DNA from 2 places in the Pseudoalteromonas sp. SCSIO 43210 genome. Region 2 is predicted to be linked to the other one. Evidence: predicted binding sites of a transcription regulator. Region 2 holds the regulator's gene; the other holds the start of a gene.

Region 1 (7,442 bases), 2.4 Mb from region 2:
TCTTCTTTTTCGGCTTCAATAAATGGGTCTAGGTAGGCTACGGCTCGTTTCATTACGCGCGCCGATTTAACCACTTGTGGTAAAAACATTTTACCTGCGCCAAATAAATCACCTACCACGTTCATGCCATCCATTAACGGCCCTTCAATTACGTGAATAGGCTTATCGGCAGCAGCGCGGCACTCTTCGGTATCTTCATCTATAAAGGTGGTAATGCCTTTTACAAGCGCGTGCTCAAGGCGTTTTGCAACAGGCCATGTGCGCCATTCTAAATCTTCTACTCGCTCGGCTTGCGCCATACCCGAGTATTTTGGTGCAAGCTCTACTAAACGCTCGCCTGCGCCTGAGTCGGTGTTAAGTATTACGTCTGTAACGGCTTTACGTAGTTCTTCTGGTATGTCGTCGTAAACGGCTAGTTGCCCCGCATTTACAATACCCATGTCCATACCAGCTTGAATAGCGTGATATAAAAACACCGAGTGAATGGCTTCACGTACGGGGTTATTACCCCTAAACGAAAACGATACATTTGATACACCACCAGACACTTTACAGTGCGGCAAATTTTGTTTAATGCGGCGTGTGCCTTCAATAAATTCTACGGCGTAGTTATCGTGCTCTTCAATACCGGTGGCTACGGCAAATATATTAGGGTCGAATATAATATCTTCTGGCGCAAAGCCAATGTCTTCTACCAATATTTTATAACTGCGCGCACATATTGCGAACTTACGGTCTGCAGTGTCGGCTTGCCCGTCGGTATCAAACGCCATTACAACAGCGGCTGCACCAAAGCGCTTTATTATTTTAGCTTGGCGAATAAATGGCTCTTCGCCCTCTTTTAGCGATATAGAATTAACAATAGCCTTACCTTGAATACACTTTAGGCCTGCTTCTATTACTTCCCATTTAGAGGAGTCGACCATAATGGGTACGCGTGAAATATCAGGCTCTGAGGCTATTAAGTTTAAAAACTTAACCATAGCGGCTTTTGAGTCCAACATGGCTTCGTCCATGTTTATATCAATAACCTGTGCGCCATTTTCTACTTGTTCGCGGGCCACTGTTAGCGCGGCTTCAAAGTCTTCTTCCATGATTAAACGTTTAAACATGGCAGAACCGGTTACATTGGTACGTTCGCCGACATTAGTAAATACTGCTATTTGTTGGGTCATGCTGGCTCCTTAATTTAAGTTACAGGCTTCAAGGCCTGATAAACGCATGCGTACTTCAAGCTCTGGTAGTTGGCGTGGTTTAACGCCCGCTAAACCTTTTGCAAAAGCGCGAATATGCGCAGGCGTGGTGCCACAGCATCCGCCTACTATATTAATAAAGCCCGATTTACCCCAATCGATAATTTCGGTTGCCATTTCAGGCGCTTCTAAGTCGTATTCACCAAACTCATTTGGTAAGCCCGCATTAGGGTGTACCGATGTAAAGGTTTCGCACACGCGCGACAACTCTTCTACATATTGGCGCAGTAAATCAGGACCAAGCGCACAGTTTAAACCAATCGAAATAGGCTTAATATGGCGAATAGAGTTATAAAATGCTTCGGTTGTTTGCCCCGAAAGCGTACGGCCAGAGGCATCGGTAATAGTACCCGAAATCATAACTGGTAATTTACGCCCTGCTTGCTCAAAGGCTTCTTCTACGCCAAACGAGGCGGCTTTTGCATTAAGCGTGTCGAATATAGTTTCGATTAGTATTAAATCGGCGCCGCCTTCCATTAATGCAAGGGTTGATTCTACATACGCAGTAACTAGCTTATCAAAGGTAACGTTTCGGTAACCCGGATCGTTTACGTCTGGCGAAATTGAACACGTTTTAGATGTCGGCCCTAAAACCCCGGCTACATAGCGCGGTTTTTCTGGCGTTTTAGCCGTAAATTCATCACAAATTGCGCGTGCTAATTTAGCCGACTCTACGTTTATTTCACGGCTTAGGTTTGCCATGTCGTAATCTTCCATCGAAATAGTGGTCGAGTTAAACGTGTTGGTTTCAATAATATCGGCGCCCGCTGATAAAAAACCACGATGAATATCAGTGATTAAGTCGGGCTTGGTTAGGCTTAATAAATCGTTATTGCCTTTAATTAATACATGCCAGTCTTTAAAACGCTCTGCGCGATAGTCTTCTTCTTCTAGCTTATGATCTTGGATCATGGTGCCCATAGCGCCATCTAAAATTAAAATGCGTTCTTTTAATGCGGCGCTTATTTCGGCTTGCTTATTATTTGTAGGAGCGTTATTCGGCATAGTTGTTAGTCCTCACGTCTTGGCTAACTAAATTAATATCATACGGTGTGGTTTGGTACACGTAGTAATTTAACCAGTTCGAAAAAAGTAAAAAAGCATGGCTTTGCCACGTTTTTGAAGGTTGTTTAGTTGCATCGTCATCCGGAAAGTAATTTTCGGGTTTTGGTGCATTAGGGCTTTTTTTACAATCGCGCTCGTATTCTGCTTTTAGCGAGTCGGCGTCGTACTCTGGGTGGCCGGTTATAAACACTTGGCTACCTGATTTATTTTTAAGTAAGTAAGCCCCTACTCGCTCAGAACCTGCCAGTACAACTAGCTCATCACAGGCGTTTATTTTATTTATATCAATGTGGCCATAACGTGAGTGCGGTACTAAAAAGGTGTCGTCGAATCCGCGAGTCAGTGCGCCGTGATCAAAGTAACATTGGTGAGTAAATACGCCACACAGTTTATCGTCTTTTAAATCGCGCTTTAAATTGTAACGGTGATATAACGCTGCATGCGCTGCCCAACACGAAAATAACGTAGAGGTAACGTGTTGCTCAGCCCAATCAATAATGACTTTTAGCTCATCCCAATACGCTACATCGTCGTATTCTAAATGCGCAAGTGGCGCACCGGTTACTATTAATGCATCGTAATTATTGTCTTTAACCTCAGAAAAATAACGATAAAAGGTATCAAGGTGCTCTTCTGAATTGCTGCTACTGCGGTGAGTGTCGAGGCGCAGTAGTTCTACGTTTACTTGCAAAGGCGAGTTGGCAAGCAAACGAATAAACTGAACTTCGGTTTCTACTTTATTAGGCATTAAGTTTAAAATAGCCAAACGCATTGGGCGTATTTCTTGCGTTTTTGCACGTGTTTTTGGCATTACAAATACGTTTTCTTGACGTAAACGTGCAATTGCCGGCAACTCGTCTTTTACTGTAATTGGCATTCTTAAAGCTCCTGCTCATAAAAACCGAGAGTTAATTCGCCCTTATTATGAACAGAATGCCAAAAATATCAACCTCTAGATGTATAGATGTCTAAATGAACTTTAAGATAGTAAACGAAATTTATAGAAGCACTTAAAATTATTAAGTAATACTTTTTGAGTTGCGCTACCAGAGTCAGTAGCGCATGCGGTTTTAAAAACGATAATTTATAGAAAAGTTAAGAGCATAGATATTACCTTCAATTGCATCAAAATACTGGTATTCTGCACTTGCCTGCCAGCGTTGGTTTAACATGTAATCAACCCCCGCCCCAAATGTTTTGCCATCTTTATCGTAGTTTTCCTCTGTAATGAGAAACTGATTTGTGTTTGAGCCAATAACTTCTTTTGCAAAACGGCTGTAATCATCGTTATAGCTCAACTTATTTCTAGCGTATCCTGCAAATAAAAATACACCAACTCGGGAAGAAACTGGGTAATTAGCTTTTAAAAATATGCTTGTTTGTAATTGTAAGCCGGAACCAACTTGAGTATGTACAGGTTCGGAAGTAATTTTTCCTGTTAATGGTTCTTGAGTATAAACATCCCCATTTAATGGCGTTGGCTCCTCATTTAAACCAATACCCAAACGCCCTTCTAGTGCAAAATATGGTGAAAACTGATAACCTACTTGAGTATAAATCGTTGTAAACTGCAGGCTATACCCTTCGTAAACATCGAATTCGGTAGAGCCTAAACCGAGCCCTTGATAAGGTCCATTCACTCGCATTATCTCAGCGTTACTCGCAACTGAGTACCCTCCCAAAATTATTGCGCTTACGCTTAGGGATACAAGCCATTTTAATTTCATAATTATTCCTTTAGTTTAGTATCTGGTGATATTTTAAATACCTTCTATAAACGCCTAAACGCTCAATATAAAAATTCAAGTTGTGTTACGACAAAAGTGAAACCAAATTGCAGCTCTAAAATTAAGATGTGCGCTTTCAAGAAAACGCAAATCAAGTTAGAGTTAAACTTATTCATTATATTTTTCTTCTAAACAACTGTTAACACTATGCAGTTATTTAAATACCCATACAATTGATCAATACAATATAAAACAATTTACTACACTTTCTTACAGCCTACTTATTTTTGAAAAACTACGCCATTCGTTGACTGTTTCACCTGAGAGCCACTACAATACAACATTGAAATTTTTATTATTATTTGAAGGCTCCTTTAATGGTTTTACCTGATAAATTTATATTCTCGATGAGTCGAGTATCTAAGGTTGTGCCACCTAAGCGCACTATCTTAAAAGATATTTCGTTGCACTTTTTTCCTGGCGCTAAAATTGGTGTGCTTGGTTTAAACGGTTCTGGTAAATCTACGTTACTACGCATTATGGCCGGTGTTGACCAAGATTTTGAAGGTGAAGCACATCCTCAGCCTGGTACAAAAATTGGTTATTTACCGCAAGAGCCAGTACTAGACGAAAGCAAAACAGTGCGCGAAATTGTCGAAGAAGCCGTTGGCGAAGTTAAACATGCGCTTAGCCGTCTTGACGAAGTGTATAACGAGTACGCAATGGAAGGTGCTGACTTTGATGCACTTGCAAAAGAGCAAGGCGAGCTTGAAGCGGTTATTCAGGCGCACGATGGTCACAACATCGATAACGTTTTAGAACGGGCTGCTGATGCACTTCGCCTACCAGAATGGGATGCTAAAATTGAGCACCTTTCAGGTGGTGAGCGTCGTCGTGTTGCTATATGTCGATTATTGCTTGAGAAACCAGACATGCTTATTCTCGATGAACCTACTAACCACTTGGATGCTGAGTCGGTTGCATGGTTAGAGCGCTTCTTACACGATTACGAAGGCACTGTTGTGGCGGTAACGCATGACCGTTACTTCCTTGATAATGTAGCTGGCTGGATATTAGAGCTTGACCGTGGTGAAGGTATTCCATGGGAAGGTAACTACTCTTCTTGGCTTGAACAAAAAGATGCGCGCTTACAGCAAGAACAAAAATCTGAAAAAGCACGTCAAAAATCAATTGCGCAAGAACTTGAATGGGTTCGTTCAAACCCTAAAGGTCGTCAAGCTAAGTCAAAAGCACGTATGGCTCAGTTTACTGAAATGCAGCAGTCTGATTACCAAAAGCGTAACGAAACTAACGAGATGTTTATTCCACCTGGTCCGCGTTTAGGCGACCAAGTGCTTGAAGTAACTAATCTTCGTAAGAGTTTTGGCGATCGCGTTTTAATTGACGATTTAAGCTTTAGCATGCCAAAAGGTGCCATTGTGGGCATTATTGGTGCGAATGGCGCGGGTAAATCAACACTGTTTAAAATGATAAGCGGTGAGCAAGAACAAGACAGCGGTAGTATCAGCGTTGGTGAAACAGTACACCTAGCTACTGTTGATCAGTTCCGTGACGGTATGGATGAAAGCAAAACTGTTTTCCAAGAAATATCAGACGGTCAAGACGTACTAAAAATTGGTAACTTTGAGTTCCCAAGCCGAGCGTATGTAAGTCGCTTTAACTTTAAAGGTAACGATCAGCAAAAGTTTGTTAAAGACCTATCTGGTGGTGAGCGTAACCGCTTGCATCTTGCTAAGTTATTAAAAGCGGGCGGCAATGTGTTACTTCTGGATGAGCCAACCAATGATTTGGACGTTGAAACCCTACGTGCACTTGAGAATGCTATTTTAGAGTTCCCTGGTTGTGTAATGTGTATCTCGCATGACCGTTGGTTCCTTGACCGTATTGCAACGCACATTTTAGATTACCGCGACGAAGGTGTAATTAACTTCTTTGATGGTAACTATACTGAATACGAAGAGTGGCTTAAAAAGACACTCGGTGCAGCAGCAGCTCAACCTAAACGTATTAAGTACAAAAAAATTGGCTAATCTTCACTGTAGCTGACTTATTACAGTAACACTAAGCCCTGCATTTATGCGGGGCTTTTTTATGCCACCAGCATTCTAAGCACTTATTTTCTAGCATGTAGAGAATTACCCGCTATGATTAATTTATTATAAAAACAATAAGGCTAAATTAGGATATGCAAAATCGTCGTCAGTTTTCTCGTGTATTATTTTCAACCGATGCACAGGTAATTTTTAATGATCATCAATACCCATGTAAATTGCTTGATATATCTCTACATGGCGCATTGATTAACAAATGCGATGCTTTGACAGGCTGCACCAATAACGATGCAATACTGCGTTTTACACTCCCTCAAAGCGACATAGAAATAAAAATGGAAGTAGTTGTGTGTCATATAGAAGCAGATCACATCGGTTTAAAGTGCCGTCATATTGATATAGATAGCATTACTTATCTAAAGCGATTAATTGAATTAAATTTAGCCGATGACGAGCTGCTGCATCGCGAACTCACTATGCTGATTCACGACGCACAATAATAGACTCATTTAGATTAGTTGATTACCATAGAGCAAATTTTTCAACGTGTGAATACATGACTTTAAATCCACATTTACCTTTGGTGTATCATCCTAACTATTCGTTTAGCTTTGATCCAAAGCATCGTTTTGCAATGAGTAAGTTTGCACATTTATATCAGCATGTTGAAGAGCTTGGTTTGATTGGCGATAACCTAGTTGAGCCAATATTAGGCACGCCAGCACCACTTGAGCTAATACACTGCGAAAATTACATACACGATTTGTGGAACAACCGCTTAGATGAAAAAGCCATGCGCCGCATTGGCCTACCTTGGTCAAAAAAGCTCATGGCGCGCACATTTACAGCCCCTCAAGGCACATTACAAACGGCTCGTTTAGCGCTAAAACATGGCATAGCATGTCACCTTGCTGGTGGGACACACCACGCACATACCGATTTTGGCTCAGGCTACTGCATGGTTAACGACCTTGCCTTTACCACGCAAACTTTAATTGAATCGGGTGAAGTAACTAACGTACTTATTTTTGATTTAGACGTGCACCAAGGTGATGGCACTGCGGCCATGTTACAGCATCAGGCATACGCTTATACCTGCTCTATACATTGTGAAAAAAATTTTCCGTTTAGAAAATCTGCTAGCGATTTAGACATTGGCTTAACCGACAATATGAAAGACGACGAATACCTCGCTATAGTGGATGAAACCTTAAGTTACTTACTCAAAGAGTTAAATCCGAGCTTGGTACTTTACGATGCTGGCGTTGATATTTGGCAAGGCGATGGTTTGGGTAAATTAGACATTAGCTGAGATGGTATAATTA
Region 2 (7,442 bases):
ATGCGGCCTTAACTAGAGGTTTCTATGAAAGAAGGTATTCACCCTAAGTACGAAGTAATTTCAGCAACATGTTCATGCGGAAATGAATTCGAAACAAGCTCTACTCTTTGTAAAAACATTCACTTAGACGTATGTTCTGCGTGTCACCCGTTTTACACTGGTAAGCAAAAAGTTTTAGACACTGGCGGACGTGTTGATCGTTTCAACAAGCGTTTCGGTGCACTTGGTAGCAAGAAGTAATTTTTGCTATTTAGTTAAAAGAAGCACCTTAGGGTGCTTTTTTTGTGCCTGAAATTTATCTTTACGTGCTTTTCCTGCCTATTTATACGTTATCTCCTTTGCATAACTATTTCTTGTTCTTATTCTGAGTATGCATAAACCTTTGCAGACAAAGTACGTAATAGTCTCTATATTTTGAAGTGTTCATTTTTTAACTAAGTTGTTAAATGTAGCTAACGTGAAGATAAATGTTTTTAAAGTAGACTATTAAGCTGTTTATAGTTATTTATACTAAAAATTTGATAGTCGTTTTTAGAGAAAATGGCTCGCGGCTAAAAGTACCTCTAAAAATGCTTTTTATATGAATTTCTATTTATGAAATGTCGCTATATCTTCGCAAAGTTACTGAAAAACCTCTTAAAATTAATGAATCTAGCATATAACAGGATAGACCTGATATTGCTTGGAATTTAAAAATAATAAGGGTATCGTAACCCAGACAACACCTCTCACTTTAACTTAAATTGCAGGATACAATCGCGTTATGTCAGACTTTCGTGAACAAGCACTACATTACCATTCTCATCCCGTTCCAGGAAAAATCAGCATTGAGCTAACCAAGCCTGCCGAAACGGTTCAAGATTTAGCTTTAGCATATAGCCCAGGTGTTGCTGAACCTGTGCGTGAAATTGCTGCTGATCCTGCAAATGCTTATAAATATACCGGTAAAGGTAATATGGTTGCAGTTATCACTAATGGTACTGCAATTTTGGGCTTGGGTAATTTAGGCCCTTTGGCATCAAAGCCTGTAATGGAAGGCAAGGCGCTGTTATTTAAGCGCTTTGCAGGCCTTGATTCTATTGATATCGAAGTGAAGCATAAAACAACAGAAGACTTTATTAACACGGTTGCTAATATTGCCGATACATTTGGTGGTATTAATCTTGAAGATATTAAAGCCCCAGAGTGTTTTGAAATTGAAAAGGCATTGATTGAGCGCTGTAGTATTCCGGTTTTTCATGACGATCAACACGGCACTGCAATTGTAACAGCCGCCGGTATGTTGAATGCACTTGAAGTGCAAGAGAAATCGATAGAAGAGGCTATTATAGTATGTTTAGGTGCTGGTGCGGCTGCCGTTGCCTGTATGGAACTGTTAATTAAGTGTGGTGCACTGCGTGAACACATTTACATGCTTGACCGTAAAGGCGTTATTCATACTCGTCGTGATGATTTAAACGAGTACAAACAACTATTCGCTAACAATACGGATAAGCGTACGTTGCAAGATGTTATTGCTGATGCTGATGTATTTGTTGGTGTATCTGGGCCTAATTTGTTAGCAGCCGATGATTTAAAACTGATGGCTGATAAGCCGGTTGTGTTTGCGTGCTCAAACCCCGACCCTGAAATTGACCCCGCACTAGCACACAGCGCGCGCAACGATTTAATTATGGCGACAGGGCGTTCTGATTATCCAAACCAAGTGAATAATGTTTTGTGTTTCCCGTTTATTTTTCGTGGTGCACTAGATGTGCGCGCAAGTGCAATTAACGATGAAATGAAAATAGCAGCAGTAGAAGCGATTCGTAGTATTGCAAAAGAGCCTGTACCAGCAGAGGTCCTAAAAGCTGCCGGTGTTGATAAGCTGGAATTTGGTGCTCAATATATTATTCCAAAACCGATGGATCCACGTTTATTACCACGTATAGCAAGAGCGGTTGCTCTTGCTGCTGTTGAGTCGGGTGTGGCACAAATTGATTTGCCAGAAAGCTATATGCAGTAAATCTATACCGTAAAATTTAATCATAAAAAAACCTCAGTAATTACTGAGGTTTTTTTATTTTACTTTATCTATTTATTCGTCATCTAAAACAGGGACTTCTAACCCCATTTCTTGCATTATTTTTTTCACTTCTTCTGGTACTTTTTCAGCGTTATCTTTACGTAAGTCATCGTCATTAGGTAAAGGTTGGCCTGTAAATGCATGTAAAAACGCTTCACATAGCAGCTCACTGTTTGTTGCGTGACGCAGGTTATTAATTTGACGACGAGTACGTTCGTCAGTTAATACCTTTAATACATTCAGTGGGATCGAAACGGTGATCTTCTTAACTTGTTCTGATTTTTTCCCGTGTTCTGCGTATGGGTGAATATACTCACCATTCCATTTAGCCATAAGATGTATCGTTGCCTCAGATTATTAATTGCTCACATGCGCTAAAATGCGTGTGAATATGCGTGAAATTCTATCGATTTAAAAAAGATAGTCAAATACTAGTTGTTTGGCCATCTAGCTGTTTAAATGTTTTGACATCTCAAATTGAATAAACTACTCTTTTAGACGTCTAAACATCCAAATTAATCAGGTGACGAATATGAGCGAAAAAAACAAAGCAACCATTGCGGTCCGTAGTGGCGTTGAAGCCGATAAACACCACGGTGCAGTTGTCGCGCCAATCTATTTATCGACTACTTATTCGTTTGCCGATTTTGATACTAAACGCCAATATGATTATGGCCGCAGCGGTAATCCTAACCGCGATATCTTAGCTGAGACCCTTGCTGAGCTCGAAGGGGGAGTACGCGGCATAATTACAGCCACAGGCATGGCGGCTGTACATTTAGCAACTCAGCTGCTTAATCACGACGACACGTTAGTGATCCCACACGACTGCTACGGTGGAAGCTACCGTTTATTTACGTCCCTGCAAAAGCGTGGCTTGCTAAAGCTTGAGGTTTTAGATTTAACAAAACCAGAAAGTCTTCAAAAAATATTAGTAATTAAACCAAAACTCATTTGGATTGAAACACCAAGTAACCCTGTACTACGTTTAACTGATATTAAAGCGATTACTGATATTGCTAAGCAGTGTGGCGCACTGGTGGCCGCTGACAATACATTTTTATCGCCTGCTTTACAAAATCCGATTAAGTTTGGTGTAGATATTGTGGTGCATTCAACCACTAAATATATTAACGGACACTCAGATGTAGTGGGCGGTGCTGTTATTGCTGCAACACAAGAGATCGGTGACGAGCTTGCTTGGTGGGCTAATAACATTGGTATCACAGGGGCACCTTTTGATAGCTATTTAACGCTTCGTGGTTTACGTACTTTAAATGTGCGCTTAAGGCAGCATCAAGAAAATGCATTAGCAATAGCTCAGTATCTCGAAGAATCTGAGTTCGTTAGCCAAGTTTATTACCCTGGGCTTGAGTCGCACCCCCAACATGAATTAGCGAAAGCACAGCAGCTTGGTTTTGGTGGCATGGTTAGCTTTGATATTAAAGGCGACATAAACGATGCAGCGGCATTTTTAACTAGTCTACATAACTTTAGTTTAGCTGAGTCGCTAGGCGGCGTTGAGAGCTTAATATGCCACCCTGCGACCATGACGCATGCAGGGATGGATGCAACAGCGCGCTTAGAAGCCGGCGTTGGTGATACGCTTATTCGTGTTTCTGTCGGAATAGAAGACATTGAAGATTTATTAGCAGATCTTGAACGTGTATTTACACTTGTAAAACCTGGCAGAAAAAACAATACAAATCGATTAACTAAAGGTGCGGGAACATCGAGCGGTGATGCTAAGTTAAGTGCCGCTTACCCCGCGCTTTGGTAACTAACATGACTAAAAATATACATAAATTTGGCGGTTCGAGTTTAAGTTCAGCACAGCGTTACAAAAGTGTTGCGGGTATTATATTAGAGCACACACAACCTGGTGATTGCGTTGTGGTATCAGCAGCTGGGAAAACAACCGATACACTAGTTAAGTTATGGCAAAGTTACCAGCAGCAAGATACACATGTAATTGCTGATATTTTATTACAGTTAAATAATCATCAAATAGATTTAATAGAGCAGTTATTACAAGCTAATACAAAGTGTAACGCTCTAAAAAAATTGAATGAAGAGCTATCAACAATAACGCTGTTAGCGCAAACAGGGCAGCTACAAGAAGCCCAATTGCTTGCTCATGGAGAGTTATGGTCAGCACGCGTACTCGCTGCTTACCTGCAGGAGCTTAATGTTGATGCGTGTGTTCACGATGCGCGTGCTTTATTTACATTAAATGATGGGCAGTTATTACATGAACAAAATACTCAACAGTGCGCAAACTTAATTGCGCATAATAAAATTAACGTTGTAACTGGATTTATTGCAGCTAATACAGCAGGGGATACTGTAACGCTTGGTCGTAATGGAAGTGATTATAGTGCGACCTTACTCGCTAATTATTGTCATGCAAAACAAGTCTGTATTTGGACTGACACACAAGGTGTATTTAGTACCGACCCTCGTAAAGTTAGTAAAGCGATTAAATACGCGAAGGTGTGTCGTGGACAGGCCAATTTGTTAGCACGACTAGGTAACCCCGTATTGCATGCTAAAACATTATCTCCTCTTAAAAATACGGATATAAAATTATCAGTACGAAGTAGCTTTGATGTACAAGCTAGCTCTACTGACATCGTTAAAGAAGGTAGTGCCAAGCAAAAGCGCTTTATAACAACGTTACAAAATATTGATTTATTAATAGTTGAAAACTTAAGTGAAGGAGATATTGCGCATGTGAGTCAGCTTATTCAGCATAGCTTGCATCACTTTAGTCAAAATGGTGAGACGTACTTAGTTGTGCCAGCTATTTCGACGCATCAGGTTATTAGCTATTTTGAAGGTCGAGCTAATATTAACGAATCGAGCTTACACGGGTGTGCTGTGATTGCGCCAGAGCAAGATATTAGTAAATTGCACTTATTGGCGATTAATTTATTAAATGCACATGCGATTGAACCACGATTTGCACACCAAGATAGCGGCTATATTTTATTACTTACTGATCAAGTGATTGATAGCGATATACTTAGCATATTACACGATAAGCTGATTAACAAAGGGCAGGAAATTGCTTTAATAGTCGCTGGACTTGGTAATGTAGGTGAGGTGTTTATTGAACAGTTATCTACTCAAGTTGAGCGCTTGTCAGATGACTTTAGTATTAAGCTTGTTGGCTTAGTGCGCTCTCAAAAAATGCTTTTTAATCCTAATGGGATTGGTGTATCGCAATGGAAAACCCAGTTTCAACTTGAAGCGTCTGATTATCAAAACCAAACATTATTAAATGCAATTGATGAACTTGATTACGAACATAAAGTGATTGTAGATATAACAGCGAGTGAAAAGTTTAGCCGGTTATATCCTGATTTTGTAGAAATGGATTGTCATTTAATAAGCGCTAATAAGTATGCAGGTACAGCTCCTACTAATTGGTATAAAGCACTACGTACAAGTATCTCTGAACGCAACTTACATTGGCGTTATAACACCAGTGTGGGGGCTGGTTTACCCATTAATTTTGCGCTTGCTGATTTACAACATAGTGGCGATAAAATAACACGTATTGAGGGCGTATTTTCTGGGACGTTATCGTGGTTGTGTAGTAAGTATGATGGTTCGATTATATTTTCAGATTTAGTGCTTGAAGCGCAAAAAATGGGTTTTACGGAGCCCGATCCTCGCGAGGATTTATCTGGGCGTGATATGCAGCGAAAATTGCTTATTTTAGCCAGAGAGTTGGGGGTTGAACTAAATCTTGAGGATATTAGTCTTTCGGCATTGATGCCTGATGAACTTGCGCAAGGGAGTTGGGATGATTTTTTAAGTAAAAAATCCCAGTTAGATAGCTTTATTCAAGAGCATGCAAAGAGAGCTAAGGCACAAAATTCGGTGCTTCGTTATACAGGCTTGCTCGAAATCGCAGAAAATGAAGTAATAGCGAAAGTCGGTATCGCGTATGTATTACAAAGTGATGTTTTGGCTAGTTTAACGCCAGGAGATAATATTTTTGTTATAAATAGTAAGTGGTATAGCGATAACGCGCTCGTTATCCAAGGCCCTGGTGCTGGTAAAGAGGTCACTGCAGCGGGTGTACATTCTGATTTGTATTGGCTGGTCCAAAATTTAAGGTAAACATTACGGCAGCCTAAAGTGGCTGCCGTTTTTATTTAACGCTATTTAAAATAGCTCTTCTTCTGTTTTTGTATCTTCCTCAAATATATCGGTAGGTTGGGAAAGTACATACTTAGTTGGGGCTGTACCTTTGTCAAAATATTCAAAGCGGCTTGTGTAATCGTTTTTGTGGCTCAGTAAACCTGTTGCTAAATCAATACGAATAGATACTAAGTCTTCGGGTGGTTCTATAGGCGCTTCTGGTGCATCTTCAAGTGCCACTTTCATAAACTCAATCCATGCTGGTTGCGCCGTTTTAGCCCCTGACTCTGCCCCTGAGATTTGACTGCTATCAAGGTTGTTATTATATGTTGAGCGGCCTAACGAGTTACCGGGGTTATCAAACCCAACCCATACAGACGTTAGTACATTACGATTAAAGCCACTAAACCAAGTATCTACAGAGTCATTAGTCGTGCCTGTTTTACCTGAGAGATCACGTCTCTTTAATGCTTGAGCACGCCAGCCTGTTCCGCTCCAGCCTGTTTTATGTGCCCAACTACCACCGCCCCAAATACCACTATGCATTGCATCAGCAATTAAAAATGCATTCTGTTTAGAGATAATCCGTGGTGCGCATTTTTTTTCTTGTTGCTTTTCAGTTTCGAAATTCTGCATTGTTACATCGTTGTTCAATACGCTTAATGTGCTATCGCTATCGTCACAAGCTTCTGTTGGGTTTGTTTTAAATAACACGTCACCATAAGCATCCTGAATTTCAGAAATGAAGTAGGGTTCTATTAAATGCCCACCATTTGCAAAAGCACTCATACCGCGTGCAAGTTCAAGCGGCGTAATAGAAGCGCTACCAAGCGCAAGTGATTCACTGCGATTAATATCTGAATTTTTGAAGCCAAATTTTAGTAGGTGCTCTGCCGTACGCTGTAGTCCAACTCCGCGTAACAAGCGCACCGAAATAACGTTTTTAGATTGTGCTAAAGCACGACGAATACGAATAGGTCCATTATAAACAGCGGGGCTGTTTTTTGGTCGCCATGCAACGCCTTGGCTTTTATCCCATTGGTTAATTGGTGCATCGTTTAATATTGAGGCTAAGGTGTAGCCTTTTTCCAGTGCAGCAGAGTAAATAAAAGGTTTTATATTAGAGCCTACTTGGCGCTTAGCTTGTACTGCTCGGTTATATTGACTTTGTTCGAAACTATAACCACCCACAATCGCTTTAATGCGCCCATTTTGTGGGTCAAGA

Evidence for each region. Region 2 encodes MetJ, which represses methionine synthesis genes. Its sites were predicted from a motif close to TAGACGTCTAGACGTCTA; they were not measured.
Region 1: a site for MetJ is predicted at 3,272-3,289, ahead of LOS73_RS08725 (homoserine O-succinyltransferase). Genes of this name have one in related genera too.

What each region holds. Positions count from the first base shown of each region.
Region 1 is NZ_CP087225.1:2,035,125-2,042,566, reverse strand. It holds gene metH (methionine synthase) at 1-1,175, opposite strand, end outside; gene LOS73_RS08730 (homocysteine S-methyltransferase family protein) at 1,185-2,258, opposite strand; gene LOS73_RS08725 (homoserine O-succinyltransferase) at 2,248-3,195, opposite strand; gene LOS73_RS08720 (outer membrane beta-barrel protein) at 3,389-4,045, opposite strand; gene ettA (energy-dependent translational throttle protein EttA) at 4,423-6,096, shown strand; gene LOS73_RS08710 (PilZ domain-containing protein) at 6,252-6,617, shown strand; partial or broken gene LOS73_RS08705 (histone deacetylase family protein) at 6,674-7,442, shown strand, end outside.
Region 2 is NZ_CP087225.1:4,475,513-4,482,954, reverse strand. It holds gene rpmE (50S ribosomal protein L31) at 25-240, shown strand; gene LOS73_RS19455 (malic enzyme-like NAD(P)-binding protein) at 764-2,005, shown strand; gene metJ (met regulon transcriptional regulator MetJ) at 2,078-2,398, opposite strand; gene metB (cystathionine gamma-synthase) at 2,598-3,845, shown strand; gene metL (bifunctional aspartate kinase/homoserine dehydrogenase II) at 3,851-6,196, shown strand; gene LOS73_RS19435 (penicillin-binding protein 1A) at 6,242-7,442, opposite strand, start outside.